DNA from 4 places in the Zafaria sp. Z1313 genome. Region 2 is predicted to be linked to each of the others. Evidence: predicted binding sites of a transcription regulator. Region 2 holds the regulator's gene; each other region holds the start of a gene.
What was found. The regulator HrcA, encoded in region 2, represses chaperone genes, less so after heat shock. The targets are predictions, from matches to a motif close to TTNGCACTCGNNNNNNNCGAGTGCNAA.
Positions count from the first base shown of each region.

Region 1: groL (chaperonin GroEL) is a predicted target of HrcA. The motif match lies at 3,693-3,719, and genes of this name have one in related genera.
Region 3: ACQ3I4_RS08530 (Hsp20/alpha crystallin family protein) is a predicted target of HrcA. The motif match lies at 1,420-1,446, and genes of this name have one in related genera.
Region 4: groES (co-chaperone GroES) is a predicted target of HrcA. The motif match lies at 2,486-2,512, and genes of this name have one in related genera.

Region 1 is NZ_JBNWUK010000010.1:68,465-73,771, reverse strand. Features, by position in the region: gene ACQ3I4_RS10980 (threonine/serine ThrE exporter family protein) at 1-1,629, shown strand, start outside; gene ACQ3I4_RS10975 (uracil-DNA glycosylase) at 1,708-2,454, opposite strand; gene ACQ3I4_RS10970 (DUF3263 domain-containing protein) at 2,577-2,873, shown strand; gene ACQ3I4_RS10965 (LytR C-terminal domain-containing protein) at 2,908-3,627, shown strand; gene groL (chaperonin GroEL) at 3,898-5,307, shown strand, end outside.
Region 2 is NZ_JBNWUK010000001.1:618,624-623,930, forward strand. Features, by position in the region: gene ACQ3I4_RS02850 (16S rRNA (uracil(1498)-N(3))-methyltransferase) at 1-507, opposite strand, end outside; gene dnaJ (molecular chaperone DnaJ) at 507-1,625, opposite strand; gene hrcA (heat-inducible transcriptional repressor HrcA) at 1,677-2,690, opposite strand; gene ACQ3I4_RS02865 (DUF3097 family protein) at 2,909-3,760, shown strand; gene ACQ3I4_RS02870 (DUF4870 domain-containing protein) at 3,877-4,293, shown strand; gene hemW (radical SAM family heme chaperone HemW) at 4,311-5,307, opposite strand, start outside.
Region 3 is NZ_JBNWUK010000006.1:178,088-183,394, forward strand. Features, by position in the region: gene ACQ3I4_RS08515 (D-serine ammonia-lyase) at 1-170, opposite strand, end outside; gene ACQ3I4_RS08520 (DUF3800 domain-containing protein) at 258-869, opposite strand; gene ACQ3I4_RS08525 (hypothetical protein) at 1,132-1,365, opposite strand; gene ACQ3I4_RS08530 (Hsp20/alpha crystallin family protein) at 1,551-1,997, shown strand; gene ACQ3I4_RS08535 (hypothetical protein) at 2,202-2,534, shown strand; gene ACQ3I4_RS08540 (SDR family oxidoreductase) at 2,563-4,059, opposite strand; gene ACQ3I4_RS08545 (TspO/MBR family protein) at 4,056-4,997, opposite strand; gene ACQ3I4_RS08550 (polyprenyl synthetase family protein) at 5,079-5,307, shown strand, end outside.
Region 4 is NZ_JBNWUK010000005.1:7,890-13,196, reverse strand. Features, by position in the region: gene ACQ3I4_RS06825 (acyltransferase family protein) at 1-256, opposite strand, end outside; gene groL (chaperonin GroEL) at 376-1,986, opposite strand; gene groES (co-chaperone GroES) at 2,048-2,344, opposite strand; gene ACQ3I4_RS06810 (hypothetical protein) at 2,685-3,170, opposite strand; gene ACQ3I4_RS06805 (hypothetical protein) at 3,191-3,787, opposite strand; gene ACQ3I4_RS06800 (class I SAM-dependent methyltransferase) at 3,899-5,140, shown strand.

The DNA of each region.
Region 1 (5,307 bases), on a different contig from region 2:
GACCCGAACCTCCCCGACGCCGCGCGCCGCGCCGCCGCGCAGACGGCCGAACCGGTCTCGACCGCCCTGCCGATCGTCGACGCGCCGGCCGCCGGGCGCGCGGGCCGCGCCGGCCGTCCCCCCAAGGCGCGCCCCAAGACCGGCCGTCTCCGGCAGGTCCCGCGCCGGCCCGGCACCGGCACCGCCCCCACCGTTCCGGTCGACGCGGCCCCGAGGACGGGGCCGCGGCCCACCCCCGGGGCGCGGCGCATGCTGGCCCGGCTCATGGAGACCGAGGCCCCGCCGACGCAGGCGTTCTCGATCGTGGACCGGCTCGTCGGCAGCCCCTACGCCAACCCCACGATCCAGGTCGGCGCCCAGGACGCGAGCGCCCGCAAGACGCTCGAGTTCGCGCTCGACCTCGCCGAGGCCATGTTCCGCTACGGCGCCGGCGCCCTCGAGGCGGAGACGAGCATCATCGCCGTCACCGCCTCGCTCGGGCTGCGCAACGTCGACGTGGACATCACCAACCAGTCGATCCACCTCAACTACGCCCCCGCGGACCAGGTGCCCATCAGCATCCTGCGCGTCGTCCGTTCCTGGACGAGCAACTACGCGGGGCTCGCGCTCCTGCACCAGCTCGTCTCCGACATCGTCGCGGGCGGCGTGACGCGGCAGCAGGCCGTGGACCGGCTGCAGGACATCACGCGGCGCCCCAAGCCCTTCCCGCGCTGGATGGTCACGGCCGCCGGCGGGGGCTTCTCGGCGATGTTCGTGATGTTCATCGGCGGCTCCTGGGTCGGCGCGCTCGTGGCGTTCGCGTCGTTCGGCCTCGTGGCGCAGGCGATGAAGACGACGGCGAAGTGGCGCGTGCCGGAGTTCTTCTCCATCGCGTTCGGCTCGCTCGTGATCACCGCGATCGCCATGGTGCTGTGGGCGTTCAAGGTCCCCATCTCCCCGGCGATCGTCGTGGCCGGCGGGATCATGCTGCTGCTGCCGTCGTCGCGGTTCGTCTCCTCCGTGCAGGACGCCATCAACGGCTTCCCCGTCACGGCGGCAGGCCGTTTCTTCTCCGCCCTGCTGATCTACGCCGCCATCATCTCCGGCATCATGACCGCCCTGGTCCTGGGCTCGATGGCCGGCGTCGAGGACCTCGACGTGACGCAGATCGACCGGGTCGCCTATCCCTGGTGGCTCCTGGTGCTCTTCGTCGGGGCGGCGGTGCTCTGCGGGGCGGTGTTCGAGCAGACCGCGCGGAACCTGCTGCTGCCGACCGCGGGCGTGGCGCTGCTCGGCTACCTCGCGATGCTCGGCGTGCAGGCGCTCGGCGTCGGCGACCGGCTCACGCCCGCCATCGCCGCCGCCGTGGTCGGCGCGGCCGGGCGCTGGGTGGCCCTGCGCATGGGCGCCCCGCAACTCGTGGTCGCCGTCCCGGCGGTCGTGTTCCTGCTCCCCGGCCTGATGATCTTCCGGGCCATGTACGGGATCACGATCGACGCGGCCGACATGTCCGAGGGCCTGATCGGCATGTTCAACGCCTTCACGATCATCCTCGCGATCGCCGGCGGCGTCGTCCTCGGCGACACGGTGGCCCGCCCGCTGACCAAGGGCTGGAACTCGCACGAGCGCCGGCGCATCCGCCGCCGCTGAGCTGCTGGATCGACCGCGGGCCGGGCCCGGCACGGAGCGCCGCCTCGGGAGGCGCCGCCGGCGCGGTCCGCGGACGGACTACGCGGGCAGGCGCCAGTCCACGGGATCCGCGCCCTGTTCCGCGAGCAAGGCGTTCGCCCGCGTGAACGGCTTCGAGCCGAAGAATCCCCGCCGCGCGGACAGCGGCGAGGGATGCGCGGAGGCGAGCACCGGCGTCGTACCGAGCAGGGGAGCGAGCTCCTGGGCCTGCCGGCCCCACAAGACGGCCACGAGCGGGCCGCCCCGCGCCGCGAGGGCGGCGACGGCCGCGTCGGTGATCCGCTCCCAGCCCAGCCCCCGGTGGGACCCGGCCCCGCCCGCGGCGACCGTGAGCACGCGGTTCAGGAGCAGCACGCCCTGGTCCGCCCACGCGGACAGGTCCCCGTGCGGCGGGGCCGGGACCCCGGCGTCGTCCTCCAGCTCCCGGTAGATGTTTGCGAGGCTGCGCGGCAGCGGGCGGACGTGGCGGTCGCACGCGAAGGCGAAGCCGATCGCGTGGCCCGGCGTCGGGTACGGGTCCTGGCCCACGATGAGGACGCGGACGTCGGCGAGGGGGCGGGAGAAGGCCCGCAGGACGAGCCCCCCGGGCGGGAGGACCTGCTCGCCGGCCGCCCGGCGCCCGTCGAGGAGTTCGCGGACCGTCCGCAGTTCGTCCGCGACGGGCGCGAGCGCGGCCTCCCAGTCCGCGGCCAGGCCGAACGCCTCGTCCGCCGCGGAGGAGCCGGGCGGGCCGGGCGGCAGCCACTCCGGGAGGGGCAGGGGAGGGTCCTGAGGGGTGTGGGTCATGGCTCCCATTCTGCGGGCCCGGGCCGCCCGCGCGGCAAATGACATCAATGTGATTCGCCATTACCATGGAGGGCAGTGCCCCGTCGGGGCGCCCGGACCGGACACGGGGAGAGAGGTGCAGCATGGCCGCGCAGGCGATCGAGCTCGAGTTCACGCTGGACGAGTCGAGCACCCTCGACGAGCGCGAACAGCGCATGCTCGCCCTCGAGCGGCAGTGGTGGAAGTACGCCGGTGCCAAGGAGCAGGCCGTCTCCGAGCTGTTCGGCCTCTCGGCGACCCACTACTACCAGCTGCTCAACGCCCTGATCGACACCGAGGCCGCGCTCGCGCACGACCCGATGCTGGTCAAGAGATTGCGTAGACTACGTTCAACCCGGCACCGGGCCCGGAGCGCGCGCAGGCTGGCCTCCGAGGCCTAGGAGCCCCGAGGACCGACGACCACCAAGGACGGGCATGAGCAAGTACCCCAGCGACGAGTTCGACAGGGTTCCCGAATTCGCCGAACGCCAGGGAGTCCACCGCGCCGACGTGGCCGGTACGCGCCCGGGGCGTTCCGGCCTGGCGCTGCTCCTCGGCGTCGGCCTCCTCGCGCTCCTCGTCGGCGTCTTCTCCTTCACCATCCTGCCGCAGTTCGTGGGGCAGCAGGCCGCGGCCCCGGGCTCCGGCACAAGCGCGCCCGGCAGCACCGGCGCCGCCGAATCGACGGACGAGGGCAACGGCGCCGGGGACGGGCCCACCGACTCCGCCGATCCGTCCGACGCGGAACCCGGGCCCTCGGACGCCACCGGCGAGCCCGCGGACGAATCCACCGACCCGGCCGATCCCTCCGACGAGGGCTCCGAGCCGGCCGACCCCTCCGGCGAGCCGACGGACGAGGCGTCCGAGACGCCGTCCGTCGTGGACCGCTCACTGGCCGTCGGCGTCTACAACGGCTCCGGCCGCGGAGGCCTGGCCGCCTCCGGCGCCGCCACGGTGCGCGGTGCGGGGTTCACGAGCGTCAGCGCGTCGAACTGGGTCCGGCAGGAGGGCTTCTCGGCCGTCTACTACCGGACGGACTCCTCCCGGGCCACCGCGGAGCAGGTCGCGGCGGCCCTCGGGATCACCACGGTCTTCCAGACGGAGAACATCCCCGTGGAGATCAGCGCCGTCCTCGGCTCCAACTACGGCCGGTAGCCGCCGGTTCCCACGATAAGCCGCAACGGGCTTGCACTCTCCGGCGGAGAGTGCCAATAATTGGTTTAGCACTCGGACGTCGCGACTGCTAAGTGTTGTGCCGGCCCAGCCGCCGCACGCCGCACCGCGGACGCCTCGGGTGAGCATCGGATCTTTCGCAGCGAGGAGACGGGGCGGCGTCCGGATGACGCCAGCCGGTCTCCGTCCGTCGCGGGCGCTGCCTCAGGTCCACCCACACGCATGACCGTCCCGAAAGGACCACAAGCCACCATGGCCAAGTTGATTGCATTTGACGAGGAAGCACGCCGCGGCCTCGAGCGCGGCCTGAACACCCTGGCCGACGCCGTGAAGGTGACCCTGGGCCCGCGCGGCCGCAACGTCGTCCTGGAGAAGAAGTGGGGCGCCCCCACGATCACCAACGACGGCGTCTCCATCGCCAAGGAGATCGAGCTCGAGGACCCGTACGAGAAGATCGGCGCGGAGCTCGTGAAGGAGGTCGCCAAGAAGACCGACGACGTCGCGGGCGACGGCACGACCACCGCCACCGTCCTCGCGCAGGCCCTCGTCAAGGAAGGCCTCCGCAACGTCGCCGCCGGCGCCGATCCGCTCTCGCTCAAGCGCGGCATCGAGAAGGCCGTCGAGGCCGTCACCGCCGAGCTGCTCTCCTCCGCCAAGGAGATCGAGACCAAGGAGCAGATCGCCGCGACCGCGTCGATCTCCGCCGGCGACACCCAGATCGGCGAGCTCATCGCCGAGGCGCTGGACAAGGTCGGCAAGGAAGGCGTCATCACGGTCGAGGAGTCCAACACCTTCGGCCTGGACCTCGAGCTCACCGAGGGCATGCGCTTCGACAAGGGCTACATCTCGGCCTACTTCGTCACCGACGCCGAGCGCCAGGAGACGGTCCTCGAGGATCCGTACATCCTGATCGTCAACTCCAAGATCTCCAACGTGAAGGACCTCGTCGCGGTCCTGGAGAAGGTCATGCAGTCCGGCAAGCCGCTGCTGATCATCGCCGAGGACATCGAGGGCGAGGCCCTGGCCACGCTCGTCGTGAACAAGATCCGCGGCCTGTTCAAGTCCGTCGCCGTCAAGGCCCCGGGCTTCGGCGACCGCCGCAAGGCCATGCTGGCCGACATCGCCATCCTCACGGGCGGCCAGGTCATCTCCGAGGAGGTCGGCCTCAAGCTCGAGACCGCCACCCTGGACCTCCTGGGCCAGGCCCGCAAGGTCGTCGTGACCAAGGACGAGACCACCATCGTCGAGGGTGCCGGCAACGCCGAGGAGATCGCGGGCCGCGTCAGCCAGATCCGCGCCGAGATCGAGAACTCCGATTCCGACTACGACCGCGAGAAGCTGCAGGAGCGCCTCGCCAAGCTGGCCGGCGGCGTCGCCGTCATCAAGGCCGGTGCCGCGACGGAGGTCGAGCTCAAGGAGCGCAAGCACCGCATCGAGGACGCCGTGCGCAACGCCAAGGCCGCCGTGGAGGAGGGCATCGTCGCCGGTGGCGGTGTGGCCCTCATCCAGGCCGGCGAGCGTGCCTTCGCCAAGCTCGCCGTCGAGGGCGACGAGGCCACGGGCGCGAACATCGTCAAGGTCGCCATCGAGGCCCCGCTGAAGCAGATCGCCTTCAACGCCGGCCTGGAGCCGGGCGTCGTCGCCGACAAGGTGAAGGGCCTC
Region 2 (5,307 bases):
GCCCTGCTCCAGGAGCGAGGCGAGCTGGGCCGTCGTGGCGGCGCCGGAGACCCCTGGGGCCCAGGCCCGGCGCGACTGCTTGACGGCCGCGCGCACCGTCGCGGCCCACTTCGCCCGGCCCTTGGCGGCCTTCTCGCCGCTCCAGCGCACGACGCAGCGCTCGGCCTGCCACGGGATCACGGCGTCGACGCCGATCTCCACGGCCGACTCGACGGCCTGCAGGTCGCGGTCGCCCTTGGCCAGGGCCTGGACGAGCACGGTGCGCACGGCGGGTGGCTCCTCCGTCCCCACGGCGAGGACCTCGGCCGTGAGCACGGACTGGCCCGTGGAGACGACGCGGCACGAGGCCCGGGTGCCGGAGCCGTCGACGAGGTCGATCTCCTCGCCGGCGCGCACCCGCTTGACGGCGACGGCGTGCCGTCCCTCGTCCCCGGTGAGGTCCACGAGGGATCCGGGCGCCGATTCGTCCAGCGTGCCGGCGTCGACGAGGAAGGCCTGGTTGCTCATCAGCCGCGGTGGCCCAGCTTGTCGCGCAGCCGTGAGAAGACGCCGCCGCGTTCGGCGAGCCGCCCTTCGGCGACCTCCTCGCCGCGCAGCGACGCGAGCCGCTCGAGCAGTTCGCGCTGCTCGGCGTCGAGGCGGGTCGGGGTCTCGACCTGGACGTGGACGATGAGGTCACCGCGGCCCGAGCCGCGCAGGCGCGGCACCCCGAGCTGGGCCAGGCGGAGCGTCTCCGTCGCCTGCGTCCCCGGCTCGATCCGGACCTCCTGCGGTCCGTCGAAGGTCTCCAGGGTGACGTCCGTGCCGAGCGCGGCCGCGGTCATCGGGATCGTGAGCGTCGCGTGCAGGTCGTTGCCCTCGCGTTCGAACACGGCGTGGCGGCGCACCTCGATCTCGACGTAGAGGTCGCCCGCGGGCCCGCCGCCCGGGCCCGCCTCGCCCTGCGCTGCCAGGTGGATGCGCGTACCCGTTGCGACGCCGGCGGGCACCTTCAGCTGCTTGCTGACGCGCTCGCGGACGCGGCCCTGGCCCATGCACTCGTTGCACGGCGAGGGCAGCGTGGTCCCGTAGCCGCGGCAGGCGCTGCACGTCTCGAGGGTCATCATCTGTCCGAGGAAGGAGCGTACGGGCCGCTGGATCTGGCCTCGGCCATGGCAGATCGTGCAGGTCTCGGGCGAGGTGCCCGGTTGGCAGCAGCTGCCGTTGCAGACGCCGCACGTCACGGCGGTCTCCATCTCGAGTGGGTAGACGATCCCCTGCACGGCGTCCTTGAGGTCGATCGTGGCGGTGATCAGGGCGTCGCGCCCGCGGCTCGTGCGCGAGGCCGGACCGGCCTGCTGGCCGCCGCCGAAGAACTGCTCGAAGATGTCGTTGAAGCCGAAGCCCGCTCCCTGGCCGAAGCCCTGGGCGTTGCCGTTCTCGTTGCCCGTCGCATCGTAGTTGCGGCGCTTCTCGGGATCGGAGAGGACCTCGTAGGCCCGCGTGACCAGCTTGAACTGCTCCGCCGCGTCCTCGCCCGGGTTCACGTCCGGGTGGAGCTTGCGGGCCAGCTTGCGGTAGGCCTTCTTGATTTCCTCGGTCGTGGCGTCCTGCGCGACGCCGAGTACGTCGTAGTGGTTGCTCACAGTGGTCGCTGTGTCCTTTCCAAGGGGGGTGGAGCGGTGGGCATCCGCCGGTCAGCCGGCGAGGATGCGTGAGAGGTAGCGGGCGACGGCCCGAACGGCCGCCATCGAGCTGCCGTAGTCCATGCGGGTGGGGCCGAGGACGCCCATCTTGGCGGATTCGCCGGGGCCGTAGCCCGTGGCGATGACGGAGGTCTCCTCGAGCCCGCCGTAGCGGTTCTCGCGTCCGATTCGGACCGCGATGCCGCGGGCGTCGAGCTCCATCTCGGAGAAGAGCCGCAAGAGCACGACCTGTTCCTCCAGGACCTCGAGCACGGGGGTGATGGTCAGCGGGAAGTCGCCCGTCGCCCGGGCCAGGTTGGCGGTACCCGCCATGAGGATGCGGTCCACGACGGTGGAGTCCCCCAGCGCCGCCAGCGTCGTCGCGATCACGGCTCCCGCCGGGCGCAGCGGCTCGGGCAGGAGCGGTTCGACGGCGGCCGGCAGGACGCCGAGCCCGTCGAGGGACAGCCCCGAGGCCTGGGTCATGATCACGCCCTTGACGACGGCGAGGTCCTCCTCCGTGGGATCGGGAGCGACGCCCACGACGCGCTGCTCGACCTTGCCGCTCGAGCCGATCAGGACCACGAGCACGCGCCCGTGGCCGAGTCCGACGAGCTCGATGTGGCGGACCGTCGCGTCGCTGTAGCCGGGGACCTGCAGCACCGCCACCTGATGCGTGAGCTGGGCCAGGAGCCGCACGGTGCGGTCGAGCACCTCGTCGATGTCGTCGGCCCCCGCGACGAGCGCCTGGATGGCCCGGCGCTCGGCCGGCGAGAGCGGCCGGACGTCCTCGATCCGGTCCACGAAGCGGCGGTAGCCCTGTTCCGTGGGGATGCGGCCGGAGGAGGTATGCGGGGCGACGATGAGCCCCTCGTCCTCGAGCGCGGCCATGTCGTTGCGCACCGTCGCCGCGGAGACCCCGAGGCTGTGGCGCTCCACGAGGGCCTTCGAGCCCACGGGCTCACGCGAGTGCACGTAGTCCTCGACGATCGCCCGGAGGACTTCGAGGCGTCTGGGTTCCGACATCGCGTCCTTCCGTGGTCTCAGGTAGCAGGTGCCGTGCGCGGGCTGCGCGTGTCCGGTGGCGGAAGCGGGCCGGCGCCCGCCGACGGTCTGGCACTCGACACGTTCAAGTGCTAAGTCTAATACCTTTCACCGGTTGTTAGCATGGTCAGCGCCCGGCGCGGGCGCGGAACCGCCGACCCGGCGGCTCCGGACGGGACCGGAAGGGCTGGGTGGACGCGGTGTTCGAGTACGGTTGGGGCGCCCAGGAGCTCTCCGGGGCCAAGAAGGCCCCCTTGCGGCAGGTTCCCGTGGCCGTCGGCCAGGTCCTGGAGGACGTCCAGTCCGGCTGGGTCGGGGAGGTCGTCGCCGTCGAACGCTCCGGCGGGATGCGCGTCGTCGTCCTGGAGGACCGCAAGGGCCGCCGCCGGTCCTTTCCCACCGGATTCGGCTTCCTCCTCGAGGGAGAGCCCATCGAGCTCACCGCCCCCCGGGCCACCGCCGCGCCGGCGGCTCCGGCGCGTACGGCGTCCGGATCCGTGCGGGTCGAGAACCTCCGGGCCCGCACCGCCCGGGCAAGCCGGGTCTGGGTCGAGGGCAAGCACGACGCCGAACTCGTGGAGAAGGTCTGGGGGCACGACCTGCGGGTGGAGGGCATCGTCGTCGAACCCCTCCACGGCGTCGACGACCTGGCCGCCGCCGTCCACGGCTTCTCCCCCGGTCCGGGCCGCCGGCTCGGCATCCTCGTGGACCACCTCGTCCCCGGATCCAAGGAGGAGCGGATCGCCCGCGAGGCCATGGCGGTTCCCGGGGCGCGCGGCAACGTACTGATCGTCGGCCACCCCTACGTCGACGTCTGGCAGGCCATCCGGCCCTCGGTGCTGGGGATCGACGCCTGGCCCGTGGTGCCGCGCGGGACCGATTGGAAGACCGGCATCCTGCGCGGGCTCGGCTGGCCGCACGCCACGCAGGCGGATGTCGCCCAGGGCTGGCGCCGGCTGCTCGGAGGCGTGACGAGCTACGCCGACCTCGAGGCGAGCCTCCTGGGCCGCGTCGAGGAGGTCATCGACTTCCTGACGGCTGACGGCAGCTGAGGGGACCCCGTGCGGCGTGGCCGCGCGCCGCGGCGCGGATCGTCCGTCCCGCGGCGGTAGACTGTCCAGCGCAGGAGCCTGCCCGGCGGCAGGCACGATCAACGGAGGATGACCGAGTGGCCCGAGGGTTCGACGAAACGGCGCGCAACGGATCCGGCGACGGCCGCCGCTACGAGGGGTCCTCTCCGGCCCCCCTGCCGCTGACGCCGTCCGAGGACCGCCAGTGGGCCACGATCGCGCACTTCGGGGCCATCCTCGGCTGCATTCCCTCGGCCGTCATCTACTTCGTCTACCGCAACCGCGGGCCCTTCGCCGCCCAGGAATCGAAGGAAGCGCTGAACTTCACCTTCCCGCCCACGGTCGCGGCGATCCTGGCGAACCTGCTGACCCTGCTGCCCGTCGTCGGCGGGTTCTTCGCCGTCGTCGCCGTCGCGATCTGGGTCTTCCTCACCGTCAGCGGCGTCGTGGCGGGCATCGAGGTCAACCGCGGCCGCCCCTACCGCTACGCCTTCAACCTGCGGCTCATCAAGTAGGGCGGGGCCGTCCGCGCCTAGAAGTCGAGCAGCCGGCGCACCACGGCGTCGGCCATCAAGCGGCCCTGCAGCGTCGGCACCACGCGCCCCCGCACGGCCGCGGTGCCGTCGACGAGCCCGTCCGCGATCAGTCCGGCGACCGCGCGGCGGCCCTCGTCCCGCAGCCCGGCGATCCCGAAGCCCTCGCGGATGCGGGTCAGCAGCATCGTGCGTTCGAGATACCGGGCGTCGTCGTCCGGGCTCTCCCGGCCCGCCGCCGGCGAGACGCCCGCGTCGATGCGCTGCTGGTAGGCGGCGGGGTGCTTGACGTTCCACCAGCGCAGTCCGCCCACGTGCGAGTGCGCGCCCGGGCCCGCGCCCCACCAGTCCGCCCCTTGCCAATACGCCAGGTTGTGGCGGCAGCGGCTGGACTCGCCGCGGCTCCAGTTGCTCACCTCGTACCACTCGTAGCCCGCGGCGCCGAGCAGTTCGTCGGCCATCAGGTACTTGTCCGCGTGGTCGTCGTCGTCGATGTCGGGGACCTCGCCGCGCCGGATCCGGGCGGCCAGCTTGGTGCCCTCCTCGATGATGAGCGCGTAGGCGGAGACGTGGTCGGGATCGTAGGACAGCGCGGCCTCGAGGGAGGCGCGCCAATCGGCGAGGGACTCCCCCGGCGTGCCGTAGATCAGGTCGACGCTGACGTCGAGGCCGGCGTCCCGCGCCCAGCCCACCGCCTGGCCGACGCGCTCGGGCCGGTGCGTCCGGTCCAGGGTGCGCAGCACGTGGGGGACGGCGGACTGCATGCCGAAGGAGACCCGTGTGAACCCCGCCCGGGCCAGCTCGGCGAGCGAGTCCGGCGTCACCGAATCAGGGTTGGCCTCGGTCGTGACCTCGGCGCCGGCGGCCAGGCCCCACGCGGACCGGACGGTGTCCAGGACGCGGGCGAGGTCGGCGGAGGGAAGCAGGGTCGGGGTGCCCCCGCCGAAGAAGACCGTCCCGGCCGGGCGGGCGGGGACGCCCGAGGCGAGCAGGGCC
Region 3 (5,307 bases), on a different contig from region 2:
CGGCGGAAGCGGGCGCGGGCCGCCTCGACGATCGCCGGGTCCAGTCCGGACCCCGCCAGGACGACGCCGGTGCGGGCCGGCTCCGCGCGGAACCACGCCGTCTCCTCGGCGCGGGCGAGGGCCGCGACGACGGGGTCGGCGAGGAGGTCGGGAGGGGCGTCTTGCCTCATATCAAGATGCCCGTATAGTTGTAGGCGCAGGACGCGATTCGTCGCCTCCAGCCCATCCGAGCCCCCGCCCACGCGGGGGTTTCGAGTTTAAGGCGACCATAGGTACTCCCGTCGAGTGATCTTCTTGAGGTCTTTACGGATGGAGTTCAGGGCCTTGATCGCCTCGGGATGCCGCTCAGGCTGTTCATGGCGGATACGAGTCAAGAAGAACGTGGCAAGGTCAGCCGCTTGCAAGAGCCGGCTGTGGTCCGAGGGGCCGAAGTAGATGGTGTCGAGGAAGTTGGACAGCGTCAGCCGTGTGAACCCGTTAAGTGGCGCGCGGCGTAGCCCGGCGAAGCGCGTTCGGCTGTCCTTCGCCGTGTGGTGTTCGTCGGCGATCACCAAGACGTTTGGTCCCTTCCCGCCCTTTGAGCTGGTGTGCTCTTGCATGGACTCGAGGGACTGGCACACCGCGAGCACGTGGGGATCGTGCGCCACGGAGTAGCGTTGGCGCAGGGCGCGGACGTCGACGCCGCGGAGGAAGAAATCCGCGCCTGAGTCCCCCAGTGCCTTGGCCGCCAAACGGCACGCTCGAGTCCGGATCGGGATGGGGACGGACTTCCACGCTCCACGGACTTGGAAGACATCGGTGGCGTGGAACTCCGTCGTCGGATCGAATCCCGGGATCTGGTCGGAAATCAGCTGGCCGATTCCGTTCATCTGTTCCTCGATGAACCTGGCTTGATGTTCGGTGACGAGAAGGGACCGACGTAGTAGAAATTCCCCTTCGCTCCTCGGCTCGACTCGTCGAGGTACGCCAACAACATGGCTAGCTTGGCTCCTTCCGTCGAAGAGACAGTCACGTGAAGCGAATCTATCCGACGCGTCCGACAACAAGCCTGCGGCGGTGGTTCCCTCCGTCGTTGAGATGCGCCGCGTCGACGGACGCACGGGGCCGGATTCGTCTGGCCCGCGAGGGCGCTCAGTCCGCCGGACCCGGCCGTCCGGCGTCGTTCCCGGAATCGCGGGCGCGCGCCGCCCGGGCGCCGCGGGAGCGCAGTTCGTCGATCCCCAAGTAGGCCAGGAGGCCCGCCGCGCCGATGAAGGCGATCGTGGGCAGGGGCGAGCCCGCGGCCAGTCCGGTGAACGAGGCCGCGAGGACCAGTAGCCCGGTCACGGTGACGAGGATCTTGAGCCAGAGGGGTGCGGAGCGCATGGATCCATCGTTGCACGGGGCGGGTTCGCCGTCGGAGAACGGGGCGGAAAACTATTGGCACTCTCGAGGGTAGAGTGCTAAATTCGAGACAAGTTGAGCGCATGACGCTCAACTCTGGCGGAGGCCGAATCCGCCACCGAACCGCCGATGGCACGCACGGTGCCACACCACAGGAGTTGATCAACATGGCTACGAACTTCGATCCGTTCCGCGAACTCGACCGCATGGCCGGCGCGCTGCTCGACAACCGCCAGGGCCTGCGCGAGATGCCCATGGACCTCTACCGCCAGGGCGACCGCTACATCCTCGACGCCGACCTGCCGGGCATCGACCCCGGTTCCGTGGACATCGACGTCGACGGCCAGCTGCTCACCATCCGCGCCGAGCGCACGCTCTCGGGCGCGGAGGGCGTGAAATGGCTCAACCGCGAACGCCGCGGCGGCAGCTTCCTGCGCCAGCTCAACCTCGGCCAGGGCGTCGACACGGAGAACATCACCGCCCGCTACGAGAACGGCGTGCTGTCCGTGGTCATCCCGGTCCGCGAGAGCGCCAAGCCGCGCAAGATCGCCGTCCGGACCGGCGAGCACGCCGAGGTCGGAGAGCTCGCCGGCTCGGAGGCCTCCGAGCAGTAGGCCGCACTCCTGCCGAGCGGCGCATCGCCGCCCGGTCCGACGCGCCCGGTTCCGGCGGACCTCCTGGTCCGCGGGAGCCGGGCGCCCGCGTGTCGGCGCCGCCCGCCGGCCCCTCCCGGCATCCCTCCGCGACGACGACCCGGAGGGGGATCCCGGGGGCATGATGGGTAGGTACAGCGGACGGCCGGCGGCAGTGAGGGGCGTATGGAACGGAACGACGGCGGGCCGCGCCGGGCCTGGGGCGTCGCCGCGGCCTGCGTGGCGGCGGGCGGCGGGCTGCTGCATGTCGTGCTCTGGATGCACGGAGCGCTTGCCCCCGACCCCGGCTACGTGTTCCACGCCGGACCCTCGGGCCACGGCTGGATGCTCGTCACCTACGTCCTGACCGCGGCGGCCGCGGTGGGGATGCTCGCGCTCGGCGGGACGTTCACGGAGGGTGCGCGGATCGATCCCGCCGCATGCGCCCTCGAAGGCGATGCTTCCGGGCTGCTGCTCGTCTGCGGGGAGGAGTCCATCGCGATCCCTCCGGAAGGGTGATGCCGGCGGCCCGGGCCGCGCCGGAGCCTCAGCGGCCCGCCGGCTCCGGCCCGGGGGCGGTTTCCGTGCCGGCGGCCTGCAGGGCCGCGGCGGTGATGCGGCGCACCATCGAGCCGAAGATGTGGCCGTGAAACGGGGCCACTGACCACCAGTAGAGCCGCCCGGCGAGCCCGCGGGGGAAGAAGACGGCCCGCTGGCGGTACAGGCTGCCGGATCCCCGCGGTTCGATCGTGAACTCGAGCCACGCGTTTCCGGGGACGCGCATCTCCGCGCGAAGCCGCAGGAGCCGGTCCTGCTCCACTTCCTCGACGCGCCAGAAGTCGACGACGTCGCCGAGCAGGAGGCGCGTGCTGCTGCGGCGGCCGCGCCGCAGTCCCACGCCGCCGGCGAGCTTGTCGATCAGCCCGCGGACGCCCCAGGCGCCCGGCAGCGAGTACCAGCCGTTTCCTCCGCCGATTCCCTGGACGACGCCGAACACGGCTTCCGGGGGAGCGTCGACGTCGAGCTCGCGGACGTCGACGTAGACGGGGCGCCCGGCCCAGTCAGGATCGCTGGGCAACGGGTCGGCGGGCTGGGCGACGGCGTGCGCGGTGGCCCACGAGGTCTCCACGGCGTCGGTGCCGATCTTCTCCAGGGCGAGTTCCACGGCCCGGCGGTAGGGCGTCAGTCCGCCGGCGGGGCGCGGGACGAGGTGGTCTATGCGCCGTTCGCGCACCACGCAGTCGTGTTGCAGGGAGCCGACGAGTGGAACGGCGAGCGAGCGCGGGATCGGCGTCACGAGGTTCACCCATTGGGCGGCCAGCCATGGCGTGAGGACGGGGAGCGGGAGGATCGCGGGCCGCCGCAGTCCCGCGGCCTCGGCGTAGAGGCGCATCATGTCGGCGTAGCTGTGCGCTTCCGGGCCTCCGACGTCGAACGCCCCTGAGGTTCCGGCAGGCAGCGAGGCGCACGCGCACAAGTAGTGCAGGGCGTCGCGCACGGCGATGGGCTGGACGCGATTGAGCACCCACCGCGGCGCGGGCATGACGGGCAGGACTTCGGTCAGGTGCCGCACCATCTCGAAGCTCGCCGAGCCGGATCCGATGACGAGCCCCGCCTGGAGGACCACCGTGGGGACTCCCGACGCGGACAGGAGCTCTCCCACGCGCACCCGGGAGCGCAGGTGCCGGCTGAGCTCCCCGTCGGGATGCAGCCCCGAGAGGTAGACGATCCGCCCCACGCCACGGGTCCGGGCGGCCTCGGCCATCACGCGGGCACAGCGTTCCTCGGCGTCTTCGAAGTCCGGATGCCCGCCCATGGAATGCACCAGGTAGTAGAGGGTGTCCACACCGGCGCACAGGCGTTCGGCCGCCTCCCGCTCCTCGCAGCTTCCCTCGACCACCTCGACCGACCCCGCCCAGGGGATGTCGCGCAATCGGGCCGCGCGGCGGGTGAGGACGCGGACCTCGTGGCCGGCCTCGATCAGCCGAGGCACGAGGCGGCCGCCGATGTAGCCGGTGGCTCCCGCGACGGCGATGCGGCTCATGCGTCGCCCGTTTCCCTCGGCCCGCTGGACGCCGGCGGGCGTCCACCCGCTTCTCCCGTTGCCCGAAGGCGTTTCACGGTGCGTTCCCGCCGCCAGCGCAGCAGGGCCGTGCCGAGGGCGACGGCGCCGGCCGCCACCGCCGCGGCCCACGCGATCGGCGGCGACGCCGGTCCGTCGCCCAGCCGGCCCGCAGCGATCCAGGCCAGTCCCCACGCGAGGGCCAGGGAGGGGCCGATGCGTCCACGCCCGTAGGCGGCGACCGCGAGCCCGACGACGACCGCTACGGCGAGCACCGCGATCCCGGCCGGCTCCACCCAGTCCGCCCAGTCCTGGCGCCCGCTTCCCGGGGCCGGCGTGCCGGTCGCGCCGACGCCGAGCGAGCCGAGCCAGCCGGCCGCGTTGGCGACCGTGGCCACGGACACCCAGCCCAGGTACAGGCCGAACGTCCCGTCCACCAGCACGAGCTCGGAACGCGCGGCGCCGCGGCGCTCGCCCAGGAGCATCAGGATCCGGCACAGCACGGCGAGCAGCACCACGATCACGATGAGGCTCAGCCAGAGGAGCCCGGCCTGGACCACCCAGATCCAGACGCCGTTGAGCAGGGCCGAGGCGGCGGCCCACGGGCGCAGTCGCGCGTGGAAGGCGCTGCCGCGCGAGAGCGGCAGGAGTTGCAGCACGGCGTAGCCCGCCAGCCCCGCGTAGATCACCGACCAGATGCGGAACGCCCCCGTGCCGGGTGCGAGGGGAGTGCTGTCGGAGTCCAGCCATCCGCCGGCGGCCTCCTGGATCGGCGTGCCGCCCGCCGCGCCGCTGCCGACGAACGCGAGGAAGATCGCCGCGGCGACCGCGGCGGCCGTCCCGAGGGCGGGAGCGATACCTCCGGCGGGGGCCCCGATGTGCGCGGCGCCGCGCGTGTCCGCGTGTGGATTTTCGGTCATGGCAATCAGTGTCCTCCTGCTGGCGGGACCGCCCGAACTTCTTGCTAGCCAATCTAACAATAAACTAAGTAAGATACTTCCATGGACGATGCGAGCGCGGACACCGCGACCCTGGCCCCGGACCGGCCCCCGGCGCCCGACGCCGGGACGATCCGACCGGCGATCGACGGCGACATCCACGCGGTCCAGTCCCTGCTGGCCAGCCAGCTCGCGCGGCAGAGGCGGCGGGCGGAACGGTTCTCCGCCGAGGCCGCCCGGCTGTGGCGCCGGCTCGAGTCTACGGTCCCGGGCGGCAAGATGACCCGGCCGC
Region 4 (5,307 bases), on a different contig from region 2:
AGTAGCCGAGGAGCTTGAGCGGCTTGCCGGCCTCGACCTTGTAGGTGAAGGAGACCGTGAGCAGGAAGGCCGAGATGAGCAGGAAGACGTCCACGCCGCCGGAGACGCGGCCGAGCCAGACGTGGTAGACCACGACCATGAGCACCGCGAACGCGCGCAGGCCCTGGACCTCGGGGCGGTAGGCCGGCTTTGCGACGGTCGCGGCGCCGGTGTTCGGCTCCCGCGTGCGGAGCCGTTCCTGGTGGCCGATGGCCATGCTGACTGGTCTTCCCGTAGACGACGAATGGACGGTCGAACCGGCATGCAACCGGCTCAACCGTCCATTCTACCAGCCTCCGTTACCAAACGGTGATCTTGGGAGGCTCCGGGCCACTCCTAGTGGTTGTGGCCGGCGTGCTCGTCGTCCTCTTCGGGCTTGTCGGAGACCAGGGTCTCCGTGGTCAGCACGAGGGCCGCGATCGAGGCGGCATTGCGCAGCGCCGACCGCGTGACCTTGACCGGGTCGATGATGCCCGCGGCCAGCAGGTCCTCGTAGACGCCCGTCTTGGCATTGAAGCCGTGGTTGACGTCCGACTCGGCGACCTTGGCGGCCACGACGTAGCCGTCGAAGCCGGCGTTCTGGGCGATCCAGCGCAGCGGCTGCACGAGCGCGCGGCGGACGATGCCCACCGCTGCGGCGGCGTCGCCCTCGAGCGCCTGGACGGCCGGATCGGTATCGAGCGCGGACAGGGCGTCCACGAGGGCGGTGCCGCCGCCGGCGACGATGCCCTCCTCGAGCGCGGCACGCGTCGCGGACACGGCGTCCTCGATGCGGTGCTTGCGCTCCTTGAGCTCGACCTCGGTCGCGGCACCGACCTTGATGACTCCGACGCCGCCGGAGAGCTTGGCGAGGCGCTCCTGCAGCTTCTCGCGGTCCCAGTCGGAGTCCGTGTTGGCGGACTCGGCCTTGAGCTGCGCGACACGGTCGGAGACGTCCTCGGCGGAGCCGTTGCCGTCCACGATCGTGGTGTTGTCCTTGGTCACGGTGATCCGGCGGGCGGAACCGAGCACCTCGGTGCCGACCTGGTCCAGCTTCAGGCCGAGGTCCGGGGAGACCACCTGGGCGCCGGTCAGGATCGCGATGTCCTGCATCATGGCCTTGCGGCGGTCGCCGAAGCCCGGGGCCTTCACGGCCACGACGTTCAGCGTGCCGCGCAGCTTGTTCACGACCAGGGTGGACAGGGCCTCGCCCTCGATGTCCTCCGCGATGATGAACAGCGGCTTCCCGGCCTGCAGCACCTTCTCCAGGAGCGGCAGGAACTCGGCCACCGTGGAGATCTTGCCGGAGTTGATCAGGATGACGGCGTCCTCGAGGACGGCCTCCTGGCGCTCCGGGTCGGTGACGAAGTGCGGGGACAGGTAGCCCTTGTCGAACTGCATGCCCTCGGTGATGGCCAGCTCGGTCTGCGTCGTGTTCGATTCCTCGATCGTGATGACACCCTCGGTGCCGACCTTGCCGAACGCCTCGGCCAGCAGTTCGCCGATCTCGTCGTTCTGGGCGGAGATCGCGGCGACGTTCGCGACGTCGCTGCCCTCGACGGGACGGGCGATCTCGGCCAGGCGGGCCGCGACGGCCTCGACGGAGGCCTCGATGCCGCGCTTGATCTCGCCCGGGGCCGCGCCGGCGGCCACATTGCGGAGGCCTTCCTTGACGAGGGCCTGGGCCAGGACGGTGGCGGTCGTGGTGCCGTCGCCGGCGACGTCGTTGGTCTTGGTGGCGACTTCCTTGGCCAGCTGCGCGCCGAGGTTCTCGTAGGCGTCCTCGAGCTCGATCTCGCGGGCGATCGTCACGCCGTCGTTGGTGATGGTCGGCGCGCCCCACTTCTTGTCCAGGACCACGTTGCGGCCGCGGGGGCCGAGGGTGACCTTGACGGTGTTGGCGAGCTTGTCGATGCCGGCCTCGAGCGCCTTGCGGGCGTCGTCGTTGAAAATAAGCTGCTTTGCCATGCTCAAACTCCTTGCTGACTGCGTGAAGCCCCGGCCGGGGCCGGGGCTTCACACGGGGAAACTACTTGACGACGATGGCCAGCACGTCGCGGGCGGAGAGCACCAGGTACTCGGTGCCGCCGACCTTGACCTCGGTTCCGCCGTACTTGGAGTAGATGACGACGTCGCCCTCGGCGACGTCGACCGGCACGCGGTTGCCGTTGTCGTCGACGCGGCCGGGGCCCACGGCCACGACCTTGCCCTCCTGGGGCTTCTCCTTGGCGGTGTCGGGAATGACCAGTCCGGATGCGGTGGTCTGTTCGGCCTCGAGCGGCTGAACGACAATACGATCCTCGAGGGGCTTGATGGAGACCGACATGCGGCTCGCTCCTTTGCATGAGTTACCAATGGATAAGGGGGCCGTTGGGTTGGACCAACCGTCGTCGCGGTGCCAGCTGGCAAGTACCTCAGGCTTTAGCACCCGGACGGGCCGAGTGCTAATGAAGACTCTATGAGCTGGCTGGCACTCGGTCAAGGCGAGTGCCAACACGCCGTCGCACGAAGCATCACGGGCCGCCGTCTCCGCGTTTTCCGAAACGCCTCCGCCACACTGCGGCCATCCGACGAATCGCCGTCCAATGGACGACGATTCGTCGACTTTCGGAAGTTCGCCGGGCCAGTCCTGCCTGGGTGGGGCGACGCCTGTCGGCGCGGCCCCGTCAGCCGCGACGCCGGCGTTGGCGGAACACGCCGTACGCTCCCGCGCAGATCGCCGCGAGCGAGACGACGACGGCCACGATGAATCCTCCCAGCGGCACCGCGAGCAGTTCACGGGCCAAAGCGCCGTCAATCCCGGAGCCGAGGTAGTCGATCCCGGCCTGCATCGACGTCCCGGCGACGATTCCCTGCAGGAGGGCAGCGGCCACGAGGCCGAGCGCGGCGATCGTTCCCACGGCCATCCCGGCGTAGAGCAGCACGCGGAACGCCACTCCGGACGCCCCCACGCTGCTGGGGGCCTCGTCCTCGGCGCGCGTCGCCTCGACGGCCTCGGGAAAGCGCCCGAGCAGGCCGGCGTCCTCGTCCGGTTCCCCGACCCCGACCGCAGCGTCGGCCGGCGCACCGGGGGCGGCCCCGCCGTCGTCCTCCGAGGGCAGGGCGGAAGCCCCTTGAGCGTGCGTCGGCCCCACGGCCGGATCCTGGTCCACGCTCCCACCGTACCCGCCGTCTAGTGCAGCTGCAGGGCGAGGCCGATCTCCCGGGTCATGGTCCGCCACACGTGGCCGGAGTGCGTCGCCTGCACCTTCATCTCCCCGGACGTGATCCGGCCGATCGCATGGTGCCCCGAGGCGCCCGCGATGGACTGCGCACCGAGGGCCGGAAGCGCACCGGAGGTCGGGCGGGAGCGGACCACCACGTTGGGCCGGAAGCCGCCGACCCGTACCTCGAGCGCGGTCAGGCGGGGCCGGTCTTGGCGCTCACGGCGTCCCGCCCGGCCCCGGGCGGCCGGTGCCGGCTCCGGCGTCGTCATCGCCCGGCGCGTCGATCCCCTCGAGCGCGGACGAGCAGTCCTCGGCCGCCTGCGCCAGGTCCCCGACGATCGTGTTGACATACTGCTGCACGGCGTCTGCGCGTTCTCCATCATCGCCTCGTCGCCCTGCTCGAAGGCCGGCACGGCCGACTCCATCCCGTTCACGGCGTTGTCGATGCGGGTCTCGGCGACTTCGGCCTGCAAGGCGATGAGGTCGTTCCACACCGAGGACAAGGCCGTGGTGACGGCCCGCATCGTGGCCGCCGCCATGAACTCGGTCAGGTCCGCATGCATCGTCTCCCGCTTCGGGATCCCTCCGCCGGGCAATCCATCGTCAAACGATTGGATCCCGCTCTGGGGAGGACTCCCCAGGGCGGCCAACGCCCAGACGCTAGGGTTGAACCCATGCCTGCCGCACCCTCCGTGGAAGACCTCGCGCCCGTCCTCTCCCCCGAGGGCTTCGCCCTGCTCAACGGCCTGCCCGAGGGGGCCGCCGCCACCGAGGACGCCGCGCTCGCGCTCAACCTGCGGCTTCGCAAGGAGGGGCACTCGCCGGAGCTCGCGACCGCCGTCGTGCACCAGGCCCGGATGCGCGCCCTCGCCGCGGCCAAGCTCGGTCCCTTCGCCGCGCACATGATCCTCACGCGCGCCGGGCTCGAGCAGGCGACGCGGCTGAACGTCGCGGCCCTGCACGCGCGGCGCTTCACGACGGCGGGCGTGCGGCGCGTCGCGGACCTGGGCTGCGGGCTGGGCTCGGACGCGATGGCCATGGCCTCGCTCGAGCTGGACGTCACGGCGGTCGAGCTGGATCCCGTGACCGCGGCCGCGGCGACCGTGAACCTCATGCCCTGGCCGAACGCGCGCGTCGTCAACGCCGACGCGACGGCGTTCGAGCTGGACGGCTTCGACGGCGTGTGGCTGGACCCGGCACGGCGCACCACCACGACGTCCGGGACCGCGCGGATCTTCGACCCCGAGGCCTTCAGCCCGCCCCTGTCCTTCGTGGAGGCGCTCGCGGACCGCGGGCTCGCGGTCGGCGTGAAGCTGGGGCCGGGGCTGCCGCACGAGTCGGTCCCCGGCGGGTGCGAGGCCCAATGGGTCTCCGTCGACGGCGACGTCACGGAAGCGGCCTTGTGGTTCGGTCCGCTCGCCCGCCCGGGTGTGCGGCGCTCGGCCCTCGTGGTGCGTTCCGGCGGCTCCGCGGAGCTGACGAGCGCCGAGGAGTACGACGCCGGTGCCTCCGCCCGCGGCGAGGTCCCCCTCGGCGACGTGGCCGGGTTCCTCTACGAACCCGACGGAGCCGTGATCCGGGCCGGGCTCGTGGCCGAGGCCCTGGAACGGGTCGGCGGACACCTGCTGGATCCGCACATCGCCTACTTCTGCGCGCCGGAACGCGTCGAGAGCCCGTTCGCCCGGGCCTACCGCGTCCTGGCCGTGCACCCCTACAACCTCAAGGCCCTGCGCGCATGGGTGAAGTCGGAGCGGATCGGGGCGCTGGACATCAAGAAGCGCGGGATGGACGTGACACCCGAGGAACTGCGGCGCGTGCTGCTCGCCGGCAGCGGGAAGAAGAACAGGAAGAAGGCCACCCTCGTGCTGACACGGATCGGCGAGCGCCGCGTGGCGATCGAGGTCGAGCCGGTCTGAGGCGCCCTGCCGCCCCGCCGTCTCGACCCCTTGGCGTCTCAGCCTGATCGGCGTCTCGGCCCCTCGGCGTGTCAGCCCCTCGGCGTCTCGGCCCCTCGACGTGTCAGCCCCTCGACGTGTCAGCCCCTCGGCGTCTCGGAGATCCCGGCGCTCGGAAACGCGTGTGC